Regions from separate parts of the Janthinobacterium sp. Bl 1 genome, predicted to be linked through region 3. Evidence: predicted binding sites of a transcription regulator. Region 3 holds the regulator's gene; each other region holds the start of a gene.
The links. The regulator LexA, encoded in region 3, represses DNA repair genes until DNA is damaged. The targets are predictions, from matches to a motif close to ACTGTATNNNNATACAGT.
Positions count from the first base shown of each region.

Region 1: the regulator LexA is predicted to act here: its motif matches at 3,849-3,866, upstream of AC4BCN_RS26130 (DNA topoisomerase IV subunit B).
Region 2: the regulator LexA is predicted to act here: its motif matches at 3,206-3,223, upstream of AC4BCN_RS01220 (putative DNA modification/repair radical SAM protein).
Region 4: the regulator LexA is predicted to act here: its motif matches at 2,560-2,577, upstream of imuA (translesion DNA synthesis-associated protein ImuA).

Region 1 is NZ_CM177086.1:5,781,827-5,789,607, forward strand. Features, by position in the region: gene kdpB (potassium-transporting ATPase subunit KdpB) at 1-1,578, opposite strand, end outside; gene kdpA (potassium-transporting ATPase subunit KdpA) at 1,588-3,393, opposite strand; gene kdpF (K(+)-transporting ATPase subunit F) at 3,393-3,482, opposite strand; gene AC4BCN_RS26130 (DNA topoisomerase IV subunit B) at 3,945-5,942, shown strand; gene AC4BCN_RS26135 (molecular chaperone HscC) at 5,942-7,651, shown strand; gene AC4BCN_RS26140 (hypothetical protein) at 7,664-7,781, shown strand, end outside.
Region 2 is NZ_CM177086.1:280,782-288,562, forward strand. Features, by position in the region: gene AC4BCN_RS01195 (response regulator) at 1-76, shown strand, start outside; gene AC4BCN_RS01200 (TOBE domain-containing protein) at 144-911, opposite strand; gene AC4BCN_RS01205 (sulfate/molybdate ABC transporter ATP-binding protein) at 937-1,638, opposite strand; gene modB (molybdate ABC transporter permease subunit) at 1,650-2,327, opposite strand; gene modA (molybdate ABC transporter substrate-binding protein) at 2,343-3,101, opposite strand; gene AC4BCN_RS01220 (putative DNA modification/repair radical SAM protein) at 3,239-4,471, shown strand; gene AC4BCN_RS01225 (UdgX family uracil-DNA binding protein) at 4,468-5,931, shown strand; gene AC4BCN_RS01230 (bile acid:sodium symporter family protein) at 5,883-6,896, opposite strand; gene rhaI (L-rhamnose catabolism isomerase) at 7,037-7,781, opposite strand, start outside.
Region 3 is NZ_CM177086.1:4,991,829-4,999,609, reverse strand. Features, by position in the region: gene purF (amidophosphoribosyltransferase) at 1-1,056, shown strand, start outside; gene AC4BCN_RS22530 (cystathionine gamma-synthase family protein) at 1,203-2,444, shown strand; gene lexA (transcriptional repressor LexA) at 2,534-3,169, opposite strand; gene rpsF (30S ribosomal protein S6) at 3,445-3,837, shown strand; gene priB (primosomal replication protein N) at 3,858-4,166, shown strand; gene rpsR (30S ribosomal protein S18) at 4,182-4,472, shown strand; gene rplI (50S ribosomal protein L9) at 4,500-4,955, shown strand; gene AC4BCN_RS22500 (replicative DNA helicase) at 5,091-6,476, shown strand; gene AC4BCN_RS22495 (DUF47 domain-containing protein) at 6,569-7,195, shown strand; gene AC4BCN_RS22490 (inorganic phosphate transporter) at 7,235-7,781, shown strand, end outside.
Region 4 is NZ_CM177086.1:5,128,496-5,136,276, forward strand. Features, by position in the region: gene AC4BCN_RS23100 (glutathione binding-like protein) at 1-330, opposite strand, end outside; gene AC4BCN_RS23105 (Y-family DNA polymerase) at 412-1,899, opposite strand; gene imuA (translesion DNA synthesis-associated protein ImuA) at 1,829-2,539, opposite strand; gene AC4BCN_RS23115 (putative Na+/H+ antiporter) at 2,746-4,011, shown strand; gene AC4BCN_RS23120 (GNAT family N-acetyltransferase) at 4,064-6,097, opposite strand; gene AC4BCN_RS23125 (MFS transporter) at 6,181-7,395, opposite strand; gene AC4BCN_RS23130 (extracellular catalytic domain type 1 short-chain-length polyhydroxyalkanoate depolymerase) at 7,704-7,781, opposite strand, start outside.

The DNA.
Region 1 (7,781 bases), 790 kb from region 3:
CGCCACCAGGCGGCCTTCGGACTGGTAGCTGCGAATGAGTTTCAGCTTGTCTTCCGGCGTCGCTTCGGCGAGGAAATCGTCCACGCCCGCCTCGGCCGCAATCGCGGCAGCCGTCAGCTTGTTGTCGCCCGTGATCATGACGGTCTTGATGCCCATGCGGCGCAATTCCGCGAAGCGCTCCTTGATGCCGCCCTTGACGATATCTTTCAGCTCCACAGCGCCCATGACACGGCCATCGTCGACCACCACCAGTGGCGTGCTGCCGCGGCGCGCGATGTCGTCGACGGCACGCGCCACTTCATCGGGATACGGCTGGCCCAGCGCTTCCACATACTTTTTCATGGAATCGGCCGCGCCCTTGCGCAACTGGCGCACCTGCTGTTCGCCCGCGATATCGACGCCGCTCATGCGCGTTTGCGCCGTGAACGGTACGAAGGTAGCGTGCAGGCTGGCCATCTCGCGTTCGCGGATGTTGAACTTCTGCTTGGCCAGCACGACGATGCTGCGCCCTTCCGGCGTTTCATCGGCCAGCGAGGCCAGCTGCGCCGCGTCGGCCAGCTGCTGCTCCGTCACGCCGGGCGCAGGCACGAAGCTCGACGCCTGGCGGTTGCCCAGGGTGATGGTGCCCGTTTTATCGAGCAGCAGCACGTCCACGTCGCCGGCCGCTTCCACGGCGCGGCCCGACGTGGCGATCACATTGGCCTGCATCATGCGGCTCATGCCGGCCACGCCGATGGCGGACAGCAAACCGCCGATGGTGGTCGGAATCAGGCAGACGAGCAGCGCGATCAGCACCGTGATCGTCACGGGCGTGCCACTGCCGGCCGCCGCCACGGAAAACAGCGAGTACGGCAGCAAGGTCACGGTGACGATCAGGAAGACGATCGACAGGGCCACGAGCAGAATCGTCAGGGCGATCTCGTTCGGTGTCTTCTGGCGCTTGGCGCCTTCGACCATGGCGATCATGCGGTCGATGAAGGCTTCGCCAGGGTTGACGGAAACGCGTACCAGCAGCCAGTCGGACAGCACGCGGGTGCCGCCCGTCACGGCGGAAAAGTCGCCGCCCGATTCGCGGATGACGGGCGCCGATTCGCCCGTGATGGCGCTTTCATCGACGGAAGCCACGCCGGCCGTCACTTCGCCGTCGGCGGGAATCACGTCGCCCGCCTCGACCAGCACCGTCATGCCCTTGCGCAGGTCGGTGGCCGGCGTGGGCAGCCAGGAAGTGCCGTATTTCGGCGTTTGCATTTTCTTTGCCATCACCGTCTGCTTCAGGGCGCGCAGCGAGGCCGCCTGCGCCTTGCTGCGGCCTTCGGCCAGCGCTTCGGCGAAGTTCGCGAACAGCACGGTAAACCACAGCCACACGGCGACGGCGACGATGAAGCCGAATGGCGCTTCACCCTGGCCGCCGCTGATCCCGGCCTGGGTCGCCAGCAGGCTCGTGATGATGCTGCCCACGTAGACGACGAACATCACGGGGCTGCGCCACTGCGTGCGGGGGTCGAGTTTTTTGAACGCATCGACGACGGCGGGGCCGATCAGTGCGGAATCGAACAAAGTCAGGCTTGTGCGTGACATGGTAGCCTCTTATTTGATGAAAAGTTGCAGGTGTTCGACGATCGGGCCCAGGGCCAGCGCGGGAACGTAATTGAGCACGCCGACGAGCACGACGACGCCGATCAGCAGGCCGATGAACATGGGGCCGTGCGTGGGCATGGTGCCGGCATTGGCCGACAGGCGCTGCTTGGCCGCCAGCGAACCGGCCACCGCCAGCACGGGCACGATCACGCCGAAGCGGCCGAACCACATGGCGATCGCCAGCATCACGTTGTAGAACGGCGTGTTGGCGGACAGGCCGGCAAACGCGCTGCCGTTGTTGTTGGCGGCCGATGTGAACGCGTACAATATTTCGGAGAAACCATGCGCGCCCGGGTTGGCCACGCCGATCTTGCCCGGTTCGACCATCACGGCGATCGCCGTGCCCGTCAAGACCAGGGCTGGCGTGATCAGGATGGCCAGCGAGACCATCTTCATTTCATAGGCCTGGATTTTCTTGCCCAGGTATTCAGGCGTGCGGCCTATCATCAGGCCGGCGATGAAGACGGCCAGGATGGCGAACATCAGCATGCCGTACAGGCCCGTGCCCACGCCGCCGAAAATCACTTCGCCGAACTGCATCAGCAGCAGCGGCACCATGCCGCCCAAAGGCATGTACGAGTCGTGCATGGAATTGACGGCGCCGCACGATGCGGCCGTCGTCACGGCAGCGAACAGGGTCGAGGAGCTGATGCCGAAGCGCGTTTCCTTGCCTTCCATATTGCCGCCCGATTGCAGGCTGCTGGCCTGCTGATCCACGCCCAGCGCTTGCAAGGATGGATTGGCTTGCTGCTCGGCGCTCATCACGCCGGCCGTCATGAGGACAAAGATCAGGGTCATGGCGGCCAGCACTGCCCAGCCCTGGCGCAGGTCGCCCACCATGCGGCCGAAGGTGAAGCACAGGCCGGCGGGAATGAGGAAGATGGCCAGCATCTGCAGGAAGTTCGACAGGACGGTCGGGTTTTCATACGGGTGCGAGGAATTGGCGTTGAAGAAGCCGCCGCCATTCGTGCCCAGCAGCTTGATCGATTCCTGCGACGCGACGGGGCCCATGGCGATCGTCTGCGTCGCCGCCACTTGCGCTTCCATCACGGGCTTGCCGGCCGCATCCAGCACGGGCTGGCCGTCGGCTGTCACCTTCGGCGTTTCATACGCCACGTGGTCGAGCAGGGTCACTTCCTTGTAGGCGGAAAAATTCTGGATCATGCCTTCGCCCATGAAGACGACGGACAGGGCCAGCGACAGCGGCAGCAGGATGTACAGGGTCGAGCGCACGAGGTCGACCCAGAAATTGCCGATCGATTTGCCCGAGCGCGAGGCGAAGCCGCGCACCAGCGCGAAGATCACGGCGATGCCGGTGGCAGCCGAAAAGAAGTTCTGGCATGCCATGCCCAGCATCTGGGTCAGGTAGCTCATGGTCTGTTCGCCGCCGTAGCCCTGCCAGTTGGTATTGGCGACGAAGCTGACGGTGGTATTGAACGAGGAATCGGGGCTGACGGCGCCCAGGCCCTGTGGATTCAACGGTAAAAAGCCCTGCAGGCGCTGCAAGCCGTAGACGAAGACGGCGCCCACGGTATTGAAGACGATCAGGGCGATGGCATAGCTTTTCCAGCCCATGGCCTTGTCGGCAGGCAGGCCGGACCAGCGGTACAGCAGGTTTTCCAGCTTTTGCAGCCAGCCCAGGCCGCGCACGGGCGCATCGCCGGCCACCTTGGCCATGTACAGGCCCAGCGGATAGCCGGCGGCCAGCAGCACGGCCAGGAAGGCCACCAATAACAGTATCGATTGCGTCGTCATCACAGTTCCTCCGCCTTCAGCAGCGCCACCAGCAAGTAGACGAGCAAACCAGCCGAGACGACGGCGCCCAGCACATAAAACGCGTTCATTTGACGCTCCCTAATTTGTCGCAGGCGACGGCAAAGCCGGCCGCCAGGACGAAAAACACGGCAATCAAGCCGAGATACACGAGATCCATTCCCACCCTCATTCAGGTTTGTTTTGATAGTGAGCAGATTAGCCAAAAGGGTCTAAAAAATTCGTAAAGACTGGGGAGGCGCATGTAAACAAGATGTAAAAACGGGGGCTTTACCGCATAAAATCCAGCACAATTGGCGCAAAACCACGCCTGAGGCGCACTGTTGTTGCCCTGGAGTAGCGCTATTGCTCGCGGGACAAGATAGAATGCGCGAGCGTCCGCACAAGGACGCCTGGCCTGCCGCACTGCCCTCCCCCAGTGACGCTGGACGGGATATACTGTATATTCATACAGTTATCGCCGCCGCTGTCATTGCGCCCGCAGTGCCCTGGCCTGGCGTTCCAACCACTGTCTTTACTTAGCTTGAACACGTATGGCCACTAAAAAACCAGCATCCGACTACAGCGAATCATCCATCCGTGTCCTGAAAGGACTGGAACCCGTCAAGCAGCGCCCGGGGATGTACACCCGCACTGAAAATCCGCTGCACATCATTCAGGAAGTGATCGACAATGCCTCCGACGAGGCGCTGGGCGGTCATTGCACGCACATCGCCGTCACGCAAAACACGGATGGCAGCATCACCGTGGAAGACAATGGCCGCGGCATTCCCGTCGGCCTGCACCCGGAAGAAGGCGTGCCGACCGTGGAAATCGTGTTTACAAGGCTGCACGCGGGCGGCAAGTTCGACAAGGGTTCGGGCGGCGCCTACGCGTTCTCGGGCGGCTTGCACGGTGTCGGCGTGTCCGTCACCAATGCGCTGTCGACGCGCCTGGAAATCACCGTCTGGCGCAAGGAAAGCGACGGCAACGGCTTGCACCACATGGTGTTTGCGAATGGCGACGTGATCGAGCCATTGAATTCCCGCCCCGCCCCGCGCGACGGCAAGAAGTCGGGCACGCGCGTCACGGCCTGGCCCGATGCAAAATATTTTGATTCGCCGAACATCTCGCAAACGGAGCTGCAACGCCTGCTGCGCTCGAAAGCCGTGCTGCTGCCGGGCGTCACCGTCACCCTCACCAACGCGAAAACGGGCGACACGCAAACGTGGCAGTACGCGGAAGGCTTGCGCGGCTACCTGACCGAAACGCTGGCGCAGGTATCGAATGGCGAAACCCTGATTCCCCTGTTCGAAGGCGCGCAATACGCGGGTCCGGATTCGGAAGGCTTTGCCGAAGGCGAAGGCGCGGCCTGGGTGGTGGCGTGGACGGAAGAAGGCGCCATCGTGCGTGAATCGTACGTCAACCTCATCCCCACCTCGAATGGCGGCACGCACGAATCGGGCTTGCGCGACGGCCTGTTCGGCGCCGTGAAAAACTTCGTCGAGATGCACTCGCTGCTGCCGAAAGGCGTGAAGCTGCTGCCGGAAGACGTGTTCGCGCGCGCCTCGTTCGTGTTGTCGGCGAAAGTGCTGGACCCGCAATTCCAGGGCCAGATCAAGGAGCGCCTGAACTCGCGCGACGCCGTGCGCCTCGTCTCGACCTTCACCAAGCCGCCGCTGGAACTGTGGCTGAACCAGCACGTCGACTACGGCAAGAAGCTGGCCGAGCTGGTGATCAAGCAGGCGCAGTCGCGCCAGCGCTCGCTGCAAAAAGTGGAAAAGAAAAAATCGTCGGGCGTCGCCGTCTTGCCGGGCAAGCTGACCGACTGCGAATCGTCGGACATCGCGCGCAATGAACTGTTCCTCGTCGAGGGCGACTCGGCGGGCGGTTCGGCCAAGATGGGCCGCGACAAGGAATTCCAGGCTATTCTGCCCCTGCGCGGCAAAGTTTTGAACTCGTGGGAGACGGACCGCGACCGCCTGTTCGCCAATAACGAGATCCACGATATCGCCGTGGCCATCGGCGTCGACCCGCACAACGTGGGCGATACACCCGACCTGTCCGGTCTGCGCTACGGCAAGATCTGCATCCTGTCCGATGCGGACGTGGATGGCTCGCACATCCAGGTATTGCTGCTGACCTTGTTCTTCAAGCACTTCCCGGTCCTGATCAACAAGGGCCACATCTGCATCGCCCGCCCGCCTTTGTACCGGGTCGACGCGCCCGCGCGCGGCAAGAAGCCGATCCAGAAAATCTACGCGCTCGACGACGGCGAACTGGTGGCCATCGAAGACAAGCTGCGCAAGGAAGGCGTGAAACAGGGCGCCTGGTCGATCTCGCGCTTCAAGGGCCTGGGCGAGATGAACGCCGAGCAGCTGTGGGAAACGACGATGAACCCGGACACGCGCCGTTTGCTGCCCGTGACGCTCGGTGAAGTCGATCACATGGCTTCGGCCTTGCGCTTCAATATGTTGATGGGCAAGGGCGAAGCGGCAGGACGCCGCGCCTGGATCGAAGAACACGGCAATGAGGCGGAGGCGGATATCTGATGATCATCGGCATCGACCTGGGCACCACCAACAGCCTGGTCGCCATCTGGCGCGACGGCAAGGCTTCCATCATCCCGAATGCGCTCGGCGAGCACCTGACGCCATCATGCGTGAGCATCGATGACGACGGCACCGTGCTCGTAGGCCGCGCCGCGCGCGAGCGCCTGCAGACGCACCCGCAGCTGACGGCGGCGGTCTTCAAGCGCTACATGGGCAGCGAAAAGAAGATCACCCTCGGCACGCAGCAATTCCGTCCGGAAGAACTGTCGTCGATGGTGCTGCGCGCGCTGAAGGAAGATGCCGAAGCCTTCCTCGGCCACAAGGTCGAGGAAGCCATCATCACCGTGCCCGCGTATTTCAGCGATGCGCAGCGCAAAGCCACCCGCATCGCCGGCCAGCTGGCGGGCTTGCGCGTGGAGCGCCTGCTCAACGAGCCGACGGCCGCCGCGCTGGCCTACGGCATCCGCGACAAGGAACAGGAAAGCAAATTTCTCGTCTTCGACCTGGGCGGCGGCACGTTCGACGTGTCGATCCTGGAGCTGTTCGAAGGCGTGATGGAGGTGCGCGCATCAGCCGGTGACAATTTCCTCGGCGGCGAAGACTTCGTTACCGTGCTGGTCGACGCCTTCCTGGAAGGCAGCGGCCTGCGCGACGCCGTCGGCAGCCGCCTGCTCGACCCGCGCCAGCAGCAGCTGCTGCGCGATGAGGCCGAGCGCGTCAAGCGCCTGCTGTCGGACCAGCCGTCCGTTCGCATGGCTACGCGCTACCAGGACAAGGAATACAGCTGGGAGATCGGCGAAGACAAGCTGGCGCAATTGTGCGAGCCCCTGCTGGCCCGCCTGCGCCTGCCAGTGGAACGGGCGCTGCGCGACGCCACCATCCGCGCCGCAGAATTGAATGAAGTGGTACTGGCCGGCGGCGCCACGCGCATGCCGCTGGTGCGCAAACTCGTCTCGCGCATGTTCGGCCGCTTCCCCGCCATCCACCTGGACCCGGACGAAGCCGTGGCGCTGGGCGCCGCCGTGCAGGCGGGCCTCAAGATGCGCGACGCGGCCCTCGACGAAGTGGTCATGACGGACGTGGCGCCATACTCGCTGGGCATTTCCATTTCGCGCCAGGTCGGCGCGAACCAGTATGAAGGCGGCCATTACCTGCCTATCATCGAGCGCAATTCCGTGGTGCCCGTCTCGCGAACGGAAAACATCACCACCATCTACGACAACCAGAAGGAAATCAACGTGGCGATCTTCCAGGGCGAATCGCGCCTGGTGGCCGACAACGTCTTCCTCGGCAAGATCAGCTTCCCGATACCCGCGAAAAAAGCCGGCGAGATCGGCATCGACGTGCGCTTCACCTATGACATCAGCGGCGTGCTGGAAGCGGAAGTGACGGTGCTGGCCACACAGGAACGCCACAAGATGATCATCAGCGACAACGCGGGCGTGATGACGCCGGAACAGATCGAGCAGCGCTTTGCGGAACTGGCCGACCTGAAGATCCACCCGCGCGAGCAGCTGGAAAACCGCACCCTGGTCACGCGCGCCGACCGCCTGTACGAACAGTCGCTGGGCGACGTGCGCCAGTACCTGGCTGCGCACACGGCCAATTTCCAGGCCGCGCTGGAAACGCAGGACCCGAACACCATCCGCAAGGCGCGCCAGGCACTCGACGAGGTGCTGCGCCAGGTCGAGAGCGAGAGCTTCCTGTAAATGGACGGCGGCATGGACAACGGACAGCGCAGCCTGTGGGCAATCCTGGGCACGGAGCCGACGGGCGACGAGCGCGCCCTCAAGCGCGCGTATGCAAAGCGCCTGAAGGTGACGCGTCCCGAAGACGATC
Region 2 (7,781 bases), 1.6 Mb from region 3:
GCTGGCGCACACGGCGCAGGAGCTGGAACTGGCGCTGGCGGCGGCGGCGGATTGGTTGTCGCGGTTGAAGGATTAGGCCTGCAACGTAAAGCTGGGGTCAGACCCGCCGGGTCTGACCCCGGAACTTTGCTCAGCGCCGCCGTTTACGCCGGTACACCGAGGATCACACTAGATGCTTTAAACATCGCCGTCACGCTGCCGCCAAGTTCGATACCCAGGTCCGTGCTGCTCTGATTGGTGATGATGGCGGCGATCGTGCCGCCGCGCGGCAAGTCCAGCACCACTTCCGTGTTGACGGCGCCCGTCTGCACGCGCGTGACCGTGCCGGCCAGCTGGTTGCGCGCGGAAAAACGCGCGCCTTCGCTGTCGGCCACGAGGATGATGGACGAAGCCTTGATCAGCGCAAACGCTTCGGCGCCAGGCACCAGGCCCAGGCTTGCACTGCTGCCCTGCGTGACGATGGCCACGATGTGCTGGCCGCCCGGCAATTCCAGGGTGACTTCGTCGTTGACGGCACCCTGTTTCAGTTCGGCCACCTTGCCCAGGAATTGATTGCGCGCCGTCGTTTTCATGGCCATTCTCCGTATGAGTAAAAGATCGTCGGCGATGCCTTCGGCCTGGCTGCCCAGCTGGCGCAGGTAGCGCGCATGCTCGCGTTCGATGATGCGGAAATTGTCGACCAGCTGGCGCCCCCGTTGCGTGAGCCGCGTGCCGCCGCCGCCCTTGCCGCCCGTCAGGCGCTCGACCAGCGGCTCGCCGGCCAGGTTGTTCATCGCGTCGATGGCGTCCCAGGCCGCCTTGTAGCTCATCTTCACCAGCTTGGCCGCCTGCGTGATGGAGCCGCATTCGGCGATGGCGCCCAGCAGTTCCACCCTGCCGGCGCCGCCCAGATTTTCTCCGCCCACCGTCATCCATACCGAGCCTTGCAAGCCGATTTTATCCAATGCGTTCACCCAATGCCATGTGGTCTTCCCTGTTATCGATCTGTCCGTCGCGCAAATACAGCACGTGTTCGCCCAAGATGCGCGCATCTTCCGGATCGTGCGTGATCAGGATCATGGGCACGTCCAGGCGCTGTTGCCACTGGCTCAGTTCCAGCCGCATTTTGACACGCAGGGCCGGGTCGAGGGCGGCAAACGGCTCGTCGAGCAGCAGCGCGGACGGCTCGGCCACGAGCGCCCTCGCCAGCGCCACCCGCTGGCGCTGGCCTCCGGACAACTCGTCGGGGAACTGGTGCGCCAGTTCCTGCAAGTGGAAGGCGTCGAGCCAATGCTCGACCTTCTGCAATTTTTCGCGCGCGCGCGGATTGAACCAGCCGCGGCTCAGGCCAAAGCCCACGTTCTGGCGCACCGTCAGGTGCGGGAACAGCGCGTAATCCTGGAACAGGTAGGCGACGTTGCGCTGCTGCGGCGGCAAATTGATGCCGGCGGCCGAATCGAACAGGGTGCGCCCGTTCAAACGGATATGGCCTTCGTCCGGCGTGAAGAGGCCGGCAATGGCTTTCAGGGTCATGCTCTTGCCGGCGCCGGACGGGCCATACATGGCGATGCGCTGGCTGCCGGACGTGCATTGCACCTGCAGGTCGAAACGGCGTTTGCCGGAGCGCAAGGTGGCGCGGATGTCGAGATCGAGTTGCATGGGCGTCATCCTCAGCGTCCTTTGTGCGCGACGCGCCCGGGCGCCAGGCGGCCAGCCGACAGCAGCACCACGATGCAGACCACCGAGATGATCACGACCAGCGTATTGGCCACGTCGTCCTGGCCCGCCTGCACGGCTTCATACACGGCTACCGACAGGGTCTGCGTCTTGCCGGGAATGCTGCCGGCCACCATCAGGGTGGCGCCAAACTCGCCCAGCGCGCGCACGAATCCCAGCAGCACGCCGGCCAGGATGCCGCGCCAGGCCAGCGGCAACGTGACGCGAAAGAAGATCGCCATTTCCGAAATGCCCAGCACGCGGGCCGCCTGCTCGAGCTGGCCGTCGACGGCCTCGAAGGCGGCGCGCGCGGGCTTGAAGACGAGGGGAAAGGCGACCACGGTGGAAGCGATCACGGCGCCCTGCCACGTAAAGATGAGGTTGATGCCGAAGTTGTCCTGCAACCAGATGCCCAGGGTACCGCGCCGGCCCAGCAGCACCAGCAGGTAGTAGCCGAGCACGGTGGGCGGCATCACCATCGGCAGGGTCAACAGGGCGTCGAGCAATTCGCGCCCGGGAAAACGCGTGCGCGCCAGCAGATAGCCCGTGCCGATGCCGAGCAACAAGTTGAGCGCCGTGGCCCACGCCGCCACTTTGAGCGACAGGGCCAGCGCGGTCCAGGCGATATCCATGCGCAGTCGTTTGCTTTATGGTTTCTTGAAACCGTACTTGGCGAGGATGGCTTGCGCCGGCGCCGTCTGCAAATAGCTGACGAAGCGCTTCGCTTCGGCCCCATTGCCGCTGCCCTTGATGGTGGCGATCGGATACAGCACGGGCGCGTCCAGCGACACGTCGAGCACCACGTTGACCTTGTCTTTCATGATGGCCGCGTCGGTGGCGTAGACAAAGCCCGCATCGACTTCGCCGCGCGCCACGTAGTCGAGCGACTGGCGCACGTTCTGCGTGCCGATGGCCTTGGGCTGCACGGCGTCCCACAGCTTCGCCTTCTTCAGCGCGCCTTCCGAGTATCGGCCGACAGGCACGCTGGCCGGATTGGCGATGGCCACGCGCGTCACGCCCTTGTGCGTCAGGTCAGCCAGGCTCTTGATGCCCAGCTTGCTATCGTGCGGCACGATCAGCACCAGGCTGTTGCCGACGAAGTCCATGCGCTCGGCCGGCAAGACGAGGCCCTGCTTTTGCGCCGCATCCATGGTTTCCTGGTCGGCCGAGGCAAACACGTCCACGGGCGCGCCCTTGACGATCTGCTGCAGCAGCACGCCCGAAGCGGCGAAGTTCAGGGATACCTTGCTGCCCGGATACTGCGCCTCGTAGCTTTGCGCCGCCTCCTTGAACGCATTCGTCAGGCTGGCCGCGGCCGACACCACCACTTCGCCGGCAAGGGCGGACGAGGCGGCGGTGGCGAAGAGGGCGGCGCCGAGCAGTGTGGCTAGGGAGGTGAGGCGCATGATCGTATCCTTGATGAGAAGAGAACCTGTCCCGTAATATACACCGATATATAGCGCTCTGCCATCGCACAGGTCAAGCCAGCGCAAGCTGCATTCCCTGATATACTGTATATAAACACAGTATATCGAGGTGAGCCATGGAACTGACGGACAAGCTGGAAATCCTGGCCGACGCGGCCAAGTACGATGCGTCCTGCGCCAGCAGCGGCGCGCCCAGGCGCGATTCCATCGGCAAGGACGGCTTTGGCGCCACCTCGGGCATGGGCATTTGCCACAGCTACACGCCGGACGGGCGCTGCGTCTCGCTGCTGAAAGTGCTGCTGACGAATTACTGCCTGTACGACTGCCAGTACTGTGTCAACCGCCGCACGTCGAACGTGCCGCGTGCGCGCTTTACCGTGGCCGAAGTGGTGAAACTGACGAGCGACTTTTACCTGCGCAACTACATCGACGGCCTGTTCCTCAGTTCCGGCATCATCCAGTCGGCCGACTACACGATGGAACAACTGGTGCAAGTGGCGCGCGAGTTGCGCGAGGTGCATCAGTTCCGCGGCTACATCCATTTGAAAACCATCCCTGACGCCGACCCCGCGCTGATCGCGCAGGCGGGCCGCTATGCCGACCGGCTCAGCGTCAACATCGAATTGCCGACACAGGACAGCGTGCAAAAACTGGCGCCGGAAAAAAGCGTGCACACGATCAAGCTGGCGATGGGGTCGATACGCCGCAAGCTCGACGAGAAAGCGGAAGAACCGCGCGCGCCGCGTTTCGCGCCGGCCGGGCAAAGCACGCAAATGATCGTCGGCGCCGACGCCAGCGACGACCAGCAGATCCTCTCCACGGCCGAGACCTTGTACGGCAGCTACAAACTCAAGCGCGTGTACTACTCGGCCTTCAGCCCGATCCCCGACAGCCCGAAAAGCGTGCCGCTGGCGCCGCCACCGATGCTGCGCGAACACAGGTTGTACCAGGCCGACTTCCTGCTGCGCAGCTATGGATTCCAGGCCAGCGAACTGCTGCCCGCCACGGGCGGCAACCTGGCGCTCGATATCGATCCGAAACTGGCGTGGGCGCTGGCGCACCGCGAACATTTTCCGCTGGACTTGAACCGCGCGGCGCAGCACATGATCGCCCGCGTGCCCGGCATCGGCCTGCGCAATGCCCAGCGCATCGTCGACCTGCGGCGGCTGCGGCAGGTGCGCTACGCCGACCTGTCGCGCCTGCGCTGCAGCATGAAGAAAATCGCGCCGTTCATCATCACGGCCGACTACTTTCCCGCGCGCGACACCACCGCCTCCGAACACCTGCGCCGCGCCATGGCGGAAGCGCCGCAGCAAATGAATCTGTGGCCGGAGCTGCAGGCCGCATGAGTACGGTGGTGCGGCTGGCGCAGTCGTTCGACCAGTGGCGCGCTGCCGCACGCGAACTGATCGCGCGTGGTGTGCCACCTGCCGACGTTGCCTGGCAGTCGCGTCCCGGCGATGGCGACCTGTTTTCCGCCACGCCGGATGCGACCGATACCAGCGCGCCACTGCTGCGCCTGCCCCGTCCCCTGGTGGAATTGCTGGAAAGCGCCGCCTGCTTCAACGTGCCTGACCGCTGGGCCCTTTTGTACCAGGTGCTGTGGCGCTGGCAGCAGGGCCAGCACGACGTGATGTCGCCGGCCGACGCGGACGGCGCGCGCCTGCACGCCATGGTCAAGGCCGTGCACCGCGAAGAGCACGACATGCATGCGTATGTGCGCTTCCGCGAACGGCCAGAATGCGAGGGCGCGCCCCGTTTTGTCGCCTGGTTCGAACCCGTGCACGAGGTGCTGCCGCAGGTGGCGCGCCACTTCGCCCGCCGCATGGGAGCTACCAGCTGGATGATCGCCACGCCCGCCGCCAGCATGCTGTGGGATGGCACGACCTTGCACGCGGGCCCAGCACTGATGCAGGGCGCGGCCGATATCGACGATGCGGGCGAAGCCCTGTGGCTGACCTACTACCGCAGCATCTTCAATCCCGCGCGCGTGAATGCGGATTTGCTGCACAGCCATATCCCCTCGCGTTTCTGGAAAAACCTGCCGGAAGGGGCCATCGTGTCCGCCATGCTCAGCGGCGCCGCCAACGGCGAACGCCGCACGGGCCAGACGGCCAGCGTGGGCCAGCGCAACGGCGCCACCACGATCCCGATTGCCGCCGAACGCGCCCAGCCGGCGCGCGAGGTAGCGACGAGCCTGGACCAGTGCCGCCGCTGCGAACTGTGGAAAAGCGCCACGCAAGCCGTGCCCGGCATTGGCCCGGCACAGGCGCGCATCATGCTTGTGGGCGAGCAGCCGGGCGATCAGGAAGACCTGGCGGGCTTGCCCTTCGTGGGCCCGGCCGGCGCACTGCTCGAGCAAGCCATGCAGGAAGCGGGCATGGCGCGCGACAGCATCTATCTGACCAATGCCGTCAAGCATTTCAAGTGGGAACCACGCGGCAAGCGCCGCCTGCACAAGACGCCAGCGCAACGCGAGATCCTCGCCTGCCATGGCTGGCTGGAAGAAGAGATTGAGCGTGTCCAGCCACAGGTGATCGTGGCGCTGGGCAGCACGGCATTAAAATCCGTGCTGCAAGATGGCGCGGCAAGCATGACACCGCTGATCGGCACGACGATCGAGCATGCGGGACGCTCGGTGATTACCGTGTATCACCCGGCGTATGTGCTGCGCGCGCCCGATGAGTCCAGCCGGCGGCAGGCTTACGCGGTCATAGTGGCGGGGCTGCGGCAGGCGCTGCGGCTAGAGCAGGATAGCCATCACAGCGTTGTCGCCGGCACATCCTGTCCCTCATCGCGCCGCGCATAACGCTGCGCGATCACGGCGCAGATCATCAGCTGAATCTGGTGGAACAGCATCAGCGGCAAGATCACCATGCCCAGCGAACGCGTGGAAAACAGCACCTTGGCCATCGGTACGCCGCTGGCCAGGCTTTTCTTCGAGGCGCAAAAGACGATGGCGATTTCGTCTTCCTTGTTGAAGCCCAGGCGGCGGCTGACGAAGGTGGAGATGCCCAGCACCAGCGCCAGCAGCAAGGTGCTGATCAGGCCCAGGGCGACCAGGGTTTCCACGGAAATCGTATGCCACAGGCCTTCGCTGACGGCTTCGCTGAAGGCCGTGTAGACCACCAGCAAGATCGAACCCTGGTCGACGTATTTCAGGGTGGCTTTATGGCGGTCGACCCAGCGGCCGATCCAGCGGCGCAGGAACTGGCCGGCCAAAAACGGCAGCAGCAGCTGCATGACGATGGACAGCACGGCGTCCACGGACGACTTGCTTTCCGCGCCCTTGGCCACCAGCAAGCCCACGAGGATGGGGGCGAGGAAGATGCCGATGAAGTTCGAGGCCGAGGCGCTGCAGATGGCGGCCGGCACGTTGCCGCGCGCCATGGCCGTCATGGCGATCGAGGATTGCACGGTGGACGGCAGCGCGCACAGGAACAAAATGCCCATGTACAGGTCGGGCGTGAGGAAGGTCAGCGCCAGCGGGCGCAGCGCCAGGCCCAAGAGTGGAAACAGGACAAAGGTGCTGGCCAGCACCAGCAAGTGCAAGCGCCAGTGCATGGCGCCGGCCACCACGGCTTCGCGCGACAGCTTGGCGCCATGCAGGAAGAACAGGGCGCCGATGGCGACCGTGGTGATGTTGCCGAAGACCACGGCCGTCTGGCCCGTGCAGGGCAGGAAGGTGGCCAGCGCCACAGTGACGAGCAGGGCGATGGTGAAATTATCGGGTTTCAGATTGCGCAGCAGGGCAGCGGGAGAAAAAGAAGACATGCGGTAGCCTGGTAACGGCGCAGCCTTGCACGCTGTGCCGGGGATGACAAACGGCGCCGGGAACGGCGCCAGTGCCAGCCATTCTACCTGCTTCCAGGCGGCTTGCCCGGAAGCAGCACGGCTCCCAATCGCTACCCGCCTTACACGATGCCGCTGCTGCTGGCGCCTGCTCTCGGTGGCCGCGCCACGGCCCGCTGCTCCCGGTAACCGCTGCCGCGATAGCAGGCCACAGGATCGATGGCGGCGCCCGAGCGCTGGCGCGCCATGGCCAGGATGGCGCTGACATCGGTGCGGAACGCCTGTTTCAGCGCCTGCGCCGAGGCGTGCACGTCGTTGGCTTCCTGGTGGTGGCGCAGGGCGGCGCGGTCAACCAGTGCGGACTGGATGAAGGCGCGCTGCACTTCGACGGCACTGCTCATCAGGCTTTCGATCGGGTCCGTCACATTGTGCGACTGGTCCAGCATGTAGGCGGGATGGAAGGCGGCGCCCTCGCGCTCGGCCGCGTCGGCCAGCTCGTTGAACACGAGGAACAGCTGGAAGGGGTTGATGCTGCCCGAATCGAGGTCGTCGTCGCCGTACTTGCTGTCGTTGAAATGGAAGCCACCCAGTTTGCCGAACTGCGCCAGGCGCGCGACGATCATTTCGATGTTCGTGTTCGGCGCATGGTGGCCCAGGTCGACCAGGCATTTGGCCTTCGGTCCCAGCGCGCTGGCGCAGGCAAAGCTGGTGCCCCAGTCGGCGATCGTGGTGGCGTAGAAGGCCGGCTCGAACAGCTTGTGTTCGATAAATAACTGCCAATCGGCGGGCAGGGCACCGTAGATGTCGCGCATGCTGTCGAGGTAGCGCTCGAGCGCGCCGCGCAGATTGTGCTGGCCCGGAAAATTC
Region 3 (7,781 bases):
GTTACCGTGCTGAACCGCCGCGTCAAGGGCGGTTACGCCGCCGTTGCGCAAATCGCCGGCGTGGGCTTGCTGGCCTTCCGCGACCCGCACGGCATCCGTCCGCTGTGCCTGGGCATCAATGAAACGGAGCAGGGGCCCGAATACCTGATCGCTTCCGAATCCGTAGCCCTGGAAGGCATGGGCTTCCGCTTCGTGCGCGACATCGGTCCCGGCGAAGCCGTCTTCATCGATGCCGACAAGAAATTGCACAGCGCCCAGTGCGCCGATAATGCCAGCCTGAACCCGTGCGTGTTCGAATTCGTCTATCTGGCCCGTCCCGACTCCGTCATCGACGGCGCTTCCGTGTACGCCACGCGCCTGAAAATGGGCGAATACCTGGCCGAGAAGATCCGCGCCGAATTGCCAGGCGTGCATATCGACGTGGTCATGCCGATTCCCGATTCCTCGCGTCCGGCCGCCATCCAGCTGGCCATGGCGTTGAACATCGAGTACCGCGAAGGCTTCATCAAGAACCGCTACATCGGCCGTACCTTCATCATGCCGGGCCAGGCGGCACGCAAGAAATCCGTGCGCCAGAAGCTCAACGCGATCCCGTCCGAATTCAAGGATAAAGTGGTGCTGCTGGTCGACGATTCCATCGTGCGCGGCACCACCAGCCGTGAAATCGTGCAGATGGCGCGTGAAGCGGGCGCGACGAAGGTCATCTTCGCCTCGGCCGCGCCACCGGTGATCTACCCGAACGTGTACGGCATCGACATGCCGACGCGCGACGAGCTGATCGCCTACGGCCGCACGACGGAAGAAGTGTGCCGCGAAATCACGGCCGACTACCTCGTGTACCAGGATATCGGCGCGCTGAAGCAGGCGATCGCCGACGTCAACCCGGCCTTGACGAACTTCGAGGCATCGTGCTTCGATGGCGTGTACGTGACGGGCGACGTGTCGCAGGAATACCTGGACCGCCTGGAATATGCGCGCCACCATCCGAAGGCGGCAGCGCCCGAAGATACGCCGCGTTCCCAGCTGAACCTGAACCTCGCTACTACCGAGGCTTGATACTGGGCCCGGCTATTGCCGGGCTTTTTTTGGGGTCAGACCCGTCGGGGGCATGCGCGCCAGTGGTGCGCATTCCGATCCCGGAGGGACTGACCCCAGCACTTGCCTTGGGTTAAGCGGCAAGACGAGTATTTGGAACTTCCACCATGACCAACAAAAAAACCTACGGCTTCACCACCACCATCCTGCACAACGACCGCCGCAAGGGTATCGAACACGGCTCGCTGCACAAGCCCGTGCATACTTCCGTTGCCTTCGGTTACGCCGATGCGCGCCAGCTCGCGTCCGTGTTCCAGGGCAAGGAGCCGGGCTTCCGTTATGGCCGCCAAGGCAACCCGACCGTCTCCGCGCTGGAAGACAAGGTCAACAAGATGGAAGACGCCGTGGCGACTTTGTGCTTCGCCACCGGCATGGGCGCCATCGGCGCCGTGGTGCAATCGTTGCTGCGCGCGGGCGACCATGTCGTGTCGTCGGCCTTTTTGTTTGGCAACACCAACAGCCTGTGGCAAACAGTGACGGGGCAGGGCATCGGCGTGTCGTTCGTCGACGCCACCGATGTAGCCAATGTGGCCGCGGCCATCACGCCGGCCACGCGCATCGTGTTTGTGGAAACCATCGCCAATCCGCGCACGCAAATCGCTGACCTGAAGAAAATCGGCGACTTGTGCCATGAGAAGGGCATCTTGTACATCGTCGACAACACGATGACGACGCCATATCTGTTCCGCCCGAAAGCCGTGGGCGCGGGCCTGGTGGTCAATGCCTTGACGAAATCCATCGGCGGCCACGGCAATGCCCTGGGCGGCAGCTTGACGGACACGGGCGTGTTCGACTGGACGCAGTATCCGAACATTTTCGAGAACTACAAGAAGGCGGCGCCCGCGCAGTGGGGCATCGCGCAAATCCGTGCCAAGGCTTTGCGCGACTTCGGCGCCTCGCTGGGGCCGGAAGCTGCGCATCATATCGCCGTCGGCGCGGAAACCATGGCCTTGCGCATGGATCGCACCTGCTCGAACGCTTTGGCGCTGGCCACCATGCTGCAGGCGGATCCAAGAGTGGCGGCCGTGCATTATCCTGGCCTGGCGTCGCACCCGCAGCATGCGCTGGCCACCGACTTGTTCCGCAGCTATGGCTCGTTGTTCAGCTTTGAGCTGAAAGATGGCATCGACTGCTTCGATTTCCTCAATCGTCTCAATCTTGCCATTCCCGCCAGCAACCTCGGCGACACGCGCACCCTGGTCATTCCCGTCGCCCACACGATTTTCTACGAGATGGGTGCCGAGCGCCGCGCCAGCATGGGCATCGCCGAATCGCTGATCCGCGTGTCCGTCGGTATTGAGGACGAGGCGGATCTGCTTGAGGATTTCCGAGGAGCGTTGGAGGGCTGAGAGCGGTGTTGGTGATTAGGCCATGTGCCAGTTGTGAGGCAAACTAAAAACTGGGGTCAGACCCGGCGGGTCTGACCCCAGCATGCAGTTTAATGCCAGCTGCGCATCAAGCCTACCGCCAAACCTTCCAGGGCGAATTCATCTTCCGGTGACACGGTGATCACCTTGAAGTCCGGATTTTCCGGCAGCAGTTCGATGACGGAGCCCGTCTTCTTGTAGCGCTTGACGGTGACTTCGTCGCCGATGCGGGCGACGACGATCTGGCCATTCTTGGCGCTGTCGACCTTTTTCACGGCCAGCAAGTCGCCATCCATGATGCCGGCGTCGCGCATGGACCAGCCGCGCACCTTCAGCAGGAAGTCGGGTTTGGCCGAGAACAGGGCCGGGTCGACGTTGTAGCTCGCTTCCAGGTTTTCCTGGGCCAGGATGGGCGAGCCTGCCGCCACCCGGCCGATCAGGGGCAGCGACATCAGCAGGGCTGCCGGCACTTTCGACGGCGGCGCTTCGGCGGCCGCACCGATCAGGCGGATGCCGCGCGAGGTGCCGGGCGAAATCTCGATCGCGCCCTTGCGGGCCAGGGCCTGCAAATGCTCTTCGGCCGCATTGGCCGATTTGAAACCCAGTTCATTGGCGATTTCGGCACGGGTGGGAGGAAAGCCCGTGTTTTCAATCGCGTCCTTGATCAGGTTCAGGATTTGTTCTTGTCGTGCTGTCAGCTTGATCATGAGCGGTGGGTGCATACTAAAATGCTGTCTATATGAACAGTCTGTATTTTTGTACAGTATCGCCCACTATGCAAGGGGATTTCCGTGTTTTGGGCGAATTTCGCAAGAAATACTTGTCCGCGGCCGGAAAGCACGGCGGCGCACGGGCTTTTCAGGCGCTTGTGGAAGGAATGATTGAAACGTTTGCAAAAGACGGTTATAATCTTCGGCTGACCTTCCCACACCCGTCTTGACGCCGGGGTGGGCGATTATCAATCCGACCTGAAGGAGTTTGCATGCGTCATTATGAAATAGTCTTTATCGTCCATCCGGACCAAAGCGAGCAAGTGCCCGCGATGATCGAACGCTACAAAGCCAGCGTAACCACCCGCGGCGGTTCGGTTCACCGCGTGGAAGATTGGGGCCGCCGTCAAATGGCTTACTCGATCCAAAAGCTGCCTAAAGCACACTACATCTGCCTGAACATCGAATGCGACAACGAGACCCTGGTCGAGTTGGAAACAGCATTCAAATTCAATGATGCCGTGTTGCGTCACCTGACCGTTAAAATGAAGAAAGCTGAAACAGCTCCTTCGCCGATGATGAAATCGGTACAACGCGAAGACGCGGCCAAAAGCCACCGCACCGAAGCACCAGCAGCCGCTCCAGCCGCAGCAGCAGCAGCTTAATTCTTGACCAGGATCGTGCGCTGAACCAGCTACAAGTAACCGCCATCATTGCCGAGCGCGAAATATTGCGCTATACCCCGGCAGGGCTGCCGATTGTGAATGCAGTATTGCAACACAGTTCGCAGCAGATGGAAGCAGGGATTGCCCGTTTGACCGAGTTTGATGTTGCAGCGCTAGCCGCTGGCGAAATCTCAGGCAGGTTCAGTCAGGCAAGCTTGGGCGGGGTGTATCAGTTCACGGGTTTCCTGGCCAGGAAGAGCCGCAACAGCAAGAGTTTGGTGTTTCACATCATTGATTTTAGTGCAGTCACCCCGACTAGCGCATTTTAGATACAGGAGCCTGACATGGCATTCGGTAAAAAGTTCGACAAAAATAAGCTCAAGCTTAAAGAAAAACGCAAACAGCAAAACCCGTTGTTCAAACGCAAGAAGTTCTGCCGCTTCACCGCAGCTCACGTTGAGCAAGTCGACTACAAAGACGTTGACACGCTGAAAGACTTCGTCCAAGAAAACGGCAAGATCATGCCAGCACGCCTGACCGGTACCAAAGCGCACTACCAGCGCCAAGTTGACACCGCAATCAAGCGCGCTCGCTTCCTCGCGCTGCTGCCATACACCGATCTGCACCACGCTTAATCGGTCAGATATTCCTGGAGAAGAACTATGCAAATCATTCTGTTAGAAAAAGTTGTTAACGTCGGTAACCTCGGCGAAGTCGTCAAAGTCAAAGACGGTTACGCACGTAACTTCCTGATCCCGCAACGCCTGGCACGTCGTGCTACGGCAACCGCTGTGGCTGAATTCGAAGTCAAGCGCGCCGAACTGGAAAAAGCTGCTGCCGCCAAACTGGCCGCATCGCAAGCCCAGGGCGAAAAACTGAGCGGCCTGACCGTTCAAGTTGCTCAAAAAGCTGGTGTTGATGGCCGTCTGTTCGGTTCCGTCACCAACTTCGACATCGCTGAAGCGCTGACCAAGCAAGGTTTTGCTGTTGAAAAAGCACAAATCCGCATGCCTACCGGCCCGCTGAAGATCGTTGGCGAGCACAACGTTTCGGTTGCTCTGCACACCGACGTGGTCGTGGAAGTTGTTATCGCTGTCGTTCCAGACGCGAACGCGTAATTGTCTGCGGGCCTGGCCCGCAAGCATTGCCGCACTATGAAAAGCCGGGTTCGCCCGGCTTTTTTGTGGCCTTTTTTTCGCTCAATTTCAGCCCTTTATTTTTGCCATCACGCCGAAGCGGGTATAATTCGCGCCATGAACGCCCCCTCTGATCCGCAACTGGATTCCCTCCGTATTCCGCCGCATTCGATCGAAGCAGAACAATCCGTCATCGGTGGTCTGCTGCGCGACAATGCCGCATATGACCGCATCGCCGACTTCATGCATGCGGAGGATTTCTATCGCTATGACCATCGCATCATCTTCGAGCAAATCGTCAAGATGGTTAACGCTTCCAAGCCAGCCGATGTCATTACTGTTTTTGAAACCCTGACCCAGCTCGGCAAGGCCGATGACGTGGGCGGACTCGCTTACCTGAACGCCATGGCGCAAAACACGCCATCGGCCGCGAACATCCGGCGTTACGCCGAGATCGTGCGCGACCGCGGCGTGCTGCGCAAGCTCATCACCGTCGCCGACGATATCTCCGGTACGGCCTTCAGCCCGCAAGGCAAGGAAGTCAAGCAGATGCTTGACGAGGCCGAATCGAAGATTTTCGCCATCGCCGAAGAAGGCGCGCGCGGCGCCCAGGGCTGGACCGCCATCCAGCCCCTGCTGACGCAGGTGGTCGAACGCATCGACGAACTGTACAGCCGCGACAACCAGAGTGAAATCACGGGCGTGCCCACCGGTTTCATCGACCTCGACCGCATGACCTCCGGTCTGCAGCCGGGCGACCTGGTAATCGTGGCGGGCCGTCCTTCGATGGGCAAGACGGCGTTTTCCGTCAACATCGGCGAAAACGTGGCCATCGACAGCGGCTTGCCCGTGGCCGTGTTCTCGATGGAGATGGGCGGCGCCCAGCTGGCCATGCGTATGCTCGGCTCCGTCGGACAGCTCGACCAGCACCGTTTGCGTACTGGCCGCCTGAACGACGAAGACTGGCCGCGCCTGACGAACGCCATTCAAAAGATGAACGACGCGCAGTTGTACATCGATGAAACGCCAGCGCTCAATTCCATCGAATTGCGCGCCCGCTCGCGCCGCTTGTCGCGTCAATGCGGCAAGCTGGGCCTGATCATCGTCGATTACTTGCAACTGATGTCGGCCAATACGCCGGGCGACAACCGCGCCACGGAGATTTCCGAGATTTCGCGGGGCTTGAAAGGCCTGGCGAAAGAACTTGGTTGCCCCGTGATCGCGCTGTCCCAGCTGAACCGCTCGCTGGAACAACGCCCGAACAAACGTCCTGTCATGTCCGACTTGCGCGAATCGGGCGCTATTGAGCAGGATGCCGACGTGATCCTGTTCATTTACCGCGACGAGGTGTATAACCCCGACTCGCCAGACAAGGGAACGGCCGAGATCATCATCGGTAAACAACGTAACGGTCCAATCGGCAGCATCCGCCTCACCTTCATGGGGCAGTACACCAAATTTGGCAATTACAGTGGTGGCCTGGCGCTTTACCAAGGCGACTAAGACTCAGCAGCACTGGCACCCCATCGCTGCCCCCTCTTGCGGGGCGGCTTTCTGTAGTAAATAACACGACTCAATGCTTAACGGAGAATGACATGTTTGGACGCTTGATGCCCACTGAGGGCAAGTTTTTTGAATTGTTTAACCAGCACGCGGAACTGTGCGTCAAGGGCGCCAAAGAGATGCTCGGCCTGATGACCAATTTCGACGACCTGGAAAACCGCGTGCATGCGATCGAGAGCATCGAGAAACAGGCGGACAAAGTCACCTACGCCACCGTGGAAATGCTGCACAAGACCTTCATCACGCCGATCGACCGCGATGACATCCATCAGCTGATCACGCGCCAGGACGACATCCTCGACCTTCTGGAAGATGCGGCGCAAACCGTCTCGCTGTACGACCTGAAGGCCGTCACGCCGGAAGCCAAGCGCCTGGCCGAACTGGTGCTGGCCTGTACCGAAAAAGTGCGCGATGCCGTCGCCATGCTGCATAACATGGACAACTCGCGCAAGATCGTCGCCATCTGCGAAGAGATCGACCGCCTGGAGTCGGATGCCGACCACGTGATGCGCGCCGCCATGTCCAAGCTGTTCCGCGACGAACCGGACGTGCGCAACCTGATCAAGCTGAAAGCGATCTACGAAATTCTGGAAACCGTGACCGACCGTTGCGAAGATGTGTCCAATATTATCGAAGGCATCATCGTCGAAAACGCGTAAGCGTTGGGCCTGTCCTGAACCAGAATCAGAAAAGAAACTATAATGACCATACAAATCAGCATCTACGTGCTAGGCCTGTTGATCGTCCTGGCGCTGCTGTTTGACTTCATGAACGGCTTCCACGATGCCGCCAACGCGATTGCCACGGTGGTCTCGACGGGCGTATTGAAACCGCAGACCGCGGTTGCCATGGCTGCCACGTTCAACTTTGTCGCCATCTTCGTGTTCCACCAGCTGACCGTGGCCGCCACGGTAGGCAAGGGCACCATCGATCCGGCAGTGATCGACCAGTACGTGATCTTCGGCGCGCTGATGGGCGCCATCTTCTGGAATTTGTTTACCTGGTACTACGGCATTCCATCGTCGTCCTCGCACGCCCTGATTGGCGGCCTGGTGGGCGCAGCTGTCGCCAAGTCCGGCACGGGTGCGCTGGTCGCGGCCGGCCTGTGGAAAACCGTCGCCTTCATCGTCATCGCACCGGTACTGGGCTTCGTGTTCGGCTCCATCATGATGCTGATCGTGTCATGGATATTCGTGCGTTCGACGCCGCGCAAGGTCGACAAGTGGTTCCGCCGTCTGCAACTGG
Region 4 (7,781 bases), 140 kb from region 3:
GCCCGCGTCCTGGGGAATGAACTTGCCCGTCTTTTCGGCCAGGTACAGCAGGATGGCGCCCGACTCGAACAGGGCCAGCGGCTTGCCATCGGGACCGTTCGGGTCGAGGATGGCGGGAATCTTGTTGTTCGGATTGAGGGACAGGAAGGCGGGCGACAGCTGGTCGTTTGTCTCGAAGCTGACCAGGTGCGGCTCATACGCCAGGCCCAGCTCTTCCAGCAGGATCGAGACCTTGATGCCGTTCGGCGTCGGCAGCGAGTACAGCTGCAGGAGCTCGGGATGAAGGGCAGGCCATTTTTGGGTGATGGGGAAGTCGGAAAGCTGTGTCATGGATATCCTTGATTTCAATGTAAGATGCGGCGCCGGGAAGCCAGTATAGCCAAGCATGGCAGTTTCAGCAGGACAGCCCATTCAGCCAAACAAGCCATGCAAAAACCAGCGCGGCGCGGCGTCTTCTCCGCTGCCGGCGATGCGCTCGCGGTAGACCCAGTAATGGGCGTGGTCGAGGCCTTCGGCGATGAAATAATCGCGCGCCTGCGACTGACCCCACCACCCCGCTTCGATGCGTTCGGCAACGGACACCATTTTCAGAGGCGAGCCATAAAACGGCCGGTGCTCGCGCATCAGCAGGGCGATGGGCTGGGCCAGCAGCCAGCCGGGACGGGGCATGCCGGGCAAGCCGGGCGGCAAGTCCGGCTGGGCGTTCCTGGCGCCGACCTTGGCCGGCAGCGGCAGCCACTGGTTGGCCGCTTCGGGACGGTAATCGGCGCGCGGCGCGGCCTGCAAGACATTGTCGCTCCCTAAGCACGCCACCAGCAATTCCAGCAGGCGCTGGCGTTCCTGCGGCGTGCCGCCCGGCTCGGGGAACAGGGTCTCGCTGGGCGGCGCCATCGCCTGCACCTGCAGCGCTTCCAGGGTCAGGCCGATCACGGGCGCCTCCAGCGCCAGCTGCGCCAGGCGCTCCTTGAGCAGGCGCACCAGGTGCTCGTCGCGCCACACGGCCTCGCCCAGCGCCAGGTCGATGACGGTGGGCGGACGCGCCACCCTGCCCCGCTCGTGCGCCAGCAGCAGCTGGATGCGCTCGACGGCAAATTGCCGCGCGCACAGCCAGCCCGTCATTTGCTGCAGCAGGCGGCGCGCACCGAACAGCAGCGCGTCAGCGTGCTCCACGCGGTCGAACAATTCCAGGCTGGCGCGGAACGTGGGCGGCGCTTCGAGCCACACGAACAGTTCCGTGCTGTGGCCATGCGCATCGTCGAGCATATCGAGCAAGGCTGCGCCGCAACGGCGCTGCAAGCCTGGCCGGGGCAAGTGGCGCAGCTGCCCCAGGATGCGGCAGCCGATGCCCTCGAACCACTCGAGGTAAGGGCGCGCGGGCGGCAGCAAGGCGCACGGCAGGCCGTCGAGGCGGCGGATCAGACTGGCCATGCCCAGCACGCGGCGCCGGCGCGTAGCGGCGCGCGCCAGCAGCCAGGCGCCGCGCGCCGTCGGGGCGCACGACAGCTGGGCCGTGTAGCCGAGCGCGCGCAAGCTGGCCGCGATGTGCCGGCACAGGGCGCGCACGCCGCCGAACAGGCGCAGGCTGGCGCCCGCATCGACGAGCAGGGTCGCTTCCTCGCCCTGCGCCACCAGCGGAGAATACTGCAGCAGCGCCAGCGCCACCGCTTGCAGGGCTTGCGCTTCCAGTTCAGGCGAGCGCTCGTGCAGGCGCGCCTGCGGCGCCAGCATCAGCGCACCGGCGCGGCGCATGCCCGGCCGGATGCCGGCCGCCAGCGCCAGCGGCGACACGGCCATCACTTGCTCCTGCTCCAGCACTACGCCCAGGCTGTCAGCCGACCAGCGCGGGCAAAACACTTCGAGCGGGAGCCGGGGCAGGCACAGGCCGATCCAGAGTCGCATGGCGTCGCAATAATGAAGGAGGTTGCAGGGGCAGGAACAGGGGCGCGTCGCGCTGCGGTCCCCGGCGCTTGATGAAGCCGATCTCGATGCCGCCGGCGGCCGGGCGCACGGACAGGCGCAACGGCGCAGGCGACGCATCCTGCGCGCCGTGCAGCGGGCGCAGCATGCAGAACAGGGTGTTGCCGCTTTGCGCGGCCAAGTGCAAACGGCGCAGGCTGTCGGCGCGCACGTGCGGCTGCCAGAACAGCAAGGCGCCGCAGGTACCGCTGCGCAAGATGTTTTCCGCCGCCCACAAGGCATCCTTGCTGCCGGCGCTTTTGAGCCACAGCAGTTGCGACGGCGCCAGCCCCTGCGCGGCCAGGGCCAGCGCCTGCGGCGGATGCGGTGGCTGCAACAGCACGATGGGCAAGCCCGGCAGCTGCGCCAGCGCGGGCGCCAGCAGCCGCAATTCGCCGCTGCCCGGCTGCTGCACCAGCAGGTCGATGAGGCTGCCGCTGGGCCAGCCGCCGCCGGGCAGCTGCGCGGACAGGGCGGCAAAGCCCGTGTCCAGGCAGCGCGTGGCGCCCTGCCCCAGCTGCGATGCGCGCCACAAGGACGGGTGCAAGGCTTCCGGCGAGGCCATCAATTGAGAATGTTGCATCATTGGATAGATAGATGAATACTGTATGCATATACAGTACTATCCAGTTCCACTTTTGGCAAGGTTTATCTGACTGCCGCTAGCGCAGGGGCCGCTCCGCCATGTCCGAAAAACCCCGTTTTTGGCATCGATTGCTGTACCATAAGCACTCTCCTTACCGGTTGGCAACGTACCAGCCGGCTTCCTCCGTCCATAAGGAAACGCATTTGACCACCATCCAAATCATCAGCGCCATCGTCTTCGGCCTTGCGCTCATCCACACCTTTGCCGCCAAGTCCTTTGAAACCTTGTCGCGGCGCCATCCCCGCCATGCGGGCTTGCTGCACTTGCTGGGCGAAGTGGAAGTCGTGTTCGGCTTCTGGGCCTTCATCCTGATTCTCATCATGGCCTTTGTCTCGGGCAGCGATGCGGCCATCGAGTATGCCGAGTCGCGCCATTACACGGAGCCACTGTTCGTCTTTGTCGTCATGGTCGTGGCCGCCTCGCGCCCCGTGCTCGATGCCGTGCAGCGCCTGTTGAAAAGCGTGGCGCGCGTGATGCCGCTGCGCACGGAACTGGGCCTCGTCTGGCTGGGCCTGGCGCTCGTGCCCCTGACGGGCTCCCTGATTACGGAACCGGCCGCCATGACCCTGGCCGCGCTGATGCTGGCACCGCAAATCTTCCGCCCGGGCATCCCTGAATGGCTGAAATACGGCGCGCTGGGCGTGCTCTTCGTCAACGTTTCCATCGGTGGCACCCTGACCTCGTACGCGGCGCCGCCCGTGCTGATGGTGGCCACCACGTGGAACTGGGACAGCGCCTACATGGCCAGCCACTTCGGCTGGAAGGCCGCCATTGCCGTGCTCGTCAACGCCACGGGCGTGAGCATATTGCTGCGCAAATACCTGCACAGCAACACTTCCGACATCAAGCCGAAGGCCGGCGATGTGGAAGCGCCAAAAGTACCGCTGGCCGTCAGCCTCGTGCACATGATCGTGCTGGCCGGCGTGGTGACCCTGGCGCACCATCCCGTGCTGTTCATCGGCCTGTTCCTGTTCTTCCTCGGCTTCGTGCAGGCGTACGAGCGCTATCAAAGCCCGCTGATCCTCAAGGAAGGCTTGCTGGTCGGCTTCTTCCTGGGCGGCCTGGTGGTACTGGGCGGCATGCAGCAATGGTGGCTGCAACCCATCGTCTCGAGTCTGAAGCCGCTGGCCCTGTTCTTCGGCGCCCTGGGCTTGACGGCCATTACCGACAATGCGGCCCTCACTTACCTCGGTTCGCTGATCGTCGGCATGACGGATGAAGCGAAATACATGCTGATGGCCGGCGCCGTGGCCGGTGGCGGCCTGACCGTCATCGCCAATGCGCCGAACCCGGCCGGCGTGGCCCTGCTGCGCCGCGGCTTCAAGGATGAATCGATCGGCGCCGTCGGCCTGCTGGCCGGCGCCCTGCTGCCGACGGCCGTGGCGGCCTTGGCCTTCCTCGCTTTGTAACGCTACTCACGGGGCGGCTGCCGGCCGCCCCCGCTTCCCTCAATTTCCCTCCTCAGTTACCCTCATACACGAGGAAATGCAGCCGGTCATAGAACAGGCTGTAGGCATAATCGAACGTGCCTACGCTGCGAAAACCCTTGTGCAGATACACTTGCAGCGCTTCGCTCTTTTCCCACACCGTCAGGGTGATGCGCGCGCAGCCCTTGCGGCTGGCCAGGTCGCGGATTTCATGGAACATCTGCCTGAATAAACCCTGGCCCCGGTATTTCTCGTCGATGGCCAGGCTGCTGACGAAACAGTCGTCGGCACGCGCATGCGCGAGCACGAAGGCATCATACGCATCGTCGAGCGCCTTCATGTCGTCGCGGTAATAGGAGACGGCGCCGCAGGCCTGGAACTCGTCCATCGTCGCGGCCGTGAAAAAGCCGATGAAACGCTCATCCTCGTCATGCAGGCCGTGGATGTGCGCCAGATACGGGTCGATGTTCTGCCGCCGCTGTAATTCGACGAATTGCAGATTCAATTTATTGCCGAACGAGCAGTATTCGAGGTAGCTGGTGGCAAACAGCAGCTTCGCCATGCGGTTCTTCGTCTCGTCATCCAGCAGTTCGCCCGGCACCAGCGTGAGCGGCGCATGCGACAGCAGGTCCGCCTGCGCCTCGTCACCTGGCGGGGCCACATCGCTGACGGCCGGCATGCGGCTGCCGTGGCGGCCGACGGTCGGGCGCCAGAAAGCACCGGCGGCAATATGCTGCGAACGGTGGGCCAGCAGGTAGCGGCAAAAGACGGTATTCACGCGGTCGAGCTGCGGGTCGTCCGACAGCACCGAGTAATAGTGAAAATGGTCGATGTCGGCCCGCAGCTGGGCCGCATAGGCCATACGCGGCACTTCCTCGATATCGAACACGTCGACGATGTCGGGCAGGATCAAAGGATCGTCAAGCTGCCAGCCGATCTCGTCGAGCCGCGCCACGCAACGCGCATACGCGCGCCGTTCCTCGTCGCTCAAGGGAATGTGCATGTCGGTAATGATATCGTCCAGCAAGCGCATGCCGCGGATGCCGCCCACCACCGCTTCCCGCGCGCCGTCATACAGCACGCAATAGCGCTGGTAGAACTCGGCATGGCTGAGCACGGTCACGCCCAGGTTTTTCTTCCATTCCGCATAGAACTGGCCAAACAGCCGCGCCTCGAATTGCGGGCAGGAACGGGGGACCTGCGCGTCGATGCCCGCATAGGCGAGGTTCACATTGCGCTGGATCACGCGCAGCGCGGCATCGTTCTTCTTGGCGATCAGCATGCCCGTTTCATCGAGAAACAGATTCATCCAGCTGACATGCCGGCGCTCTTCGCCGTCACCATCCTTGCGCTGGAAATAATCGGGCACTTCCGGCTTCATCAGGAAAATCGTCGCCGGATTATGCGGGATCGTATCGACATCCATATACAGGCCGCCGTATTCGCACATGATGAGGATGCGGAAATAATCGGACAAAGTGGCGAAGTAGCGCTGGGTATGTAGGGTGTCGAGGGTGTCGAAGCGGGCCGGCGCGAAATCGAGCGCCAGCGCACGCAGCGAGTTGATGTGCAGGGTCGTGCCGCCGATGGCGTAGCGGCCTATCGTGTAGCGCCCGGCGCCGCCCGTGGGGCTGAAGCGCTCGTCATTGCGCAGCTGCTGCGCATCCCATACCCACAGGATGGAGACGTATGGCGCGCCGTCGTTGCGCCGCACCTCTTCCAGCGCCGCGCCCCACTGCCCGATCGCTTCGGCTGCGATGGCAGGCAACGGTCCGCCCATCCAGATGCGGTGCAGATAGCGCTCGTCGTCGCCGAGCGCGCGCGTGGGGATGCAGCTGAGCGAGGAGCAGCTTGCCGCGTTGAAATGGTTGAAGTTCAGGGCGACGAAGCTGCGCAGGGCCGCGATGCCCGCCTGGTGTTCCACGGCCAGTTGCTCCAGGTCGCTGCCGGCCGGCCGGACATCGGCCAGGGTGATGTAATCGAGTTTCAGCCGGTTGATGCGGAACTCGTATTCGAGGTTGAAAATCTTTGCTTGATCGTGTTTCGAGGCCAGGTCATCTATTTTCATGGGCGCACCATTTTCCGCAGGAGAGTGTCAAGAAACTTCGCAGGAGGTAAAACAAGGTCGAGAACAGGCGCATCGTTGCGCCATCAGTGCCGGGCCAGCCGCACCCCGCTTTCCCGGCGCCCCGCCATGCCCCGCGTAAACAGCAGCAGGCAGGCCGTGATGGCCACGATGACGGGAATATTGAGCAGCGCATACGTTTCCAGCGCATAACCGAAGCGCTGGCACAGCACGTTGTACAGCTGCAGCCAGGCGGACAGATAAATGCAGTACAGCAAGCTCATGGCGGCCGTCGTCAAGGTCATCGCCTCCTTGCTGGCCGTGATCGCGCTGCGGATCAGCGCGCCGTTGAACAGGCCGAAACCGATGGAATAGACAAACATGCAGGCGGCAAACACGTCGACGTGATCGCGGCCCGCGCCGGCGCCCAGCATGCCGGCGGCCGCGATCAGCCCGCCCATGCGCAGCAGGGAGACGAGGGGGAAATCCTGGCGCAGGCGCTGGATGGCGATGCTGCTGAGGACAAAGCCCGACAAGATCACGCATTGCAGGGCGATATACGTGGCGTAGGACGCGCCCATTTCCTGCAGCACGAAGATGGGCGAAAAGCCGATCCAGGCCGTCAGCGGCACGGTGGCCAGCCCGGCCGTGAACATGCCGAACATGAAGCGCCCGTTGCTGAAAATGGCGGCATAGCTGCGCACGATCGCGGCCAGGTCCGGGCGCGTGACCTTGGGCGCCGTGCGCGGCATGGTCTTGCACAGGCCCAGCAAGGACAGCAGCGCCAGCAGCGCCGAGAGGAAAAAGACGTAGCGCCAGTCCAGCCGGCTGATGATGGCGCTGCCGAGGATGGGGCCGGCCAGGGGCGCGAGGATGGTGGTGCTCGACAGAATGCTGCTCAGCTTGACGGCCGCCATGTCGTCGAACAGTTCATGGATCATGGCATAGCCGATGAAGATGAAGCAGCAGCCCATGCCCTGGATGAAACGCACGGCAAGAAATTGCTCGATCGAGGCGGTCAATGGCACGGCCAAGGTGGCCAGCAGGAACAAGGTATTGCCGGTCAACACCAGCTTGCGCTTGCCGATGGTGTCGGCCAAGGGCCCGAGGAAAATCTGCAGCGAGCTGCCGCCCAGCAGATACAGGCTCAGGGACAGGGGGACGAACTTTTTTTCCGCATGGAACTCCTCGACGATGCCCAGCATCGCCGGCATGATCATGTCGTTCGACAGATAGATGTTGAGCTCAAAGACAAGGAAAAACGCAAAAAACCACAGCAACTGCTTCGACTTGATGGACATGGCGCGTTCCGTAACGTGGGTGGCTGCCGTCAGTGCGTATCAGCCGTCGGGGCATGGGACGGCGGACACGGTTTCACACTGAAAACGTGTACCAATTGTATACCAGTTCGTATTTTTAGCGCCTGTTTTTGTGATTTTTAAATACCGCAGCAATACCACTTGAATGAAATCCATGGTATTGCGGTATTTAGAATTCAGGCTGAAAAGGGCGCGGCCAGCGTGCCGGCGCGCTGGCCGCGGCTCTGCGGGGAAAGGGAGGACGATGCGTACCAGTGCCAGCGCACCGTTGCGGCGCGCGGCACGCCCGCTTATCGGCGGCGGTGGCTGGCGAAGAAATCGAGCAGCATCTTGCTGGCGTCGGGCTTGGCCTTGTCGTTGAACGGCAG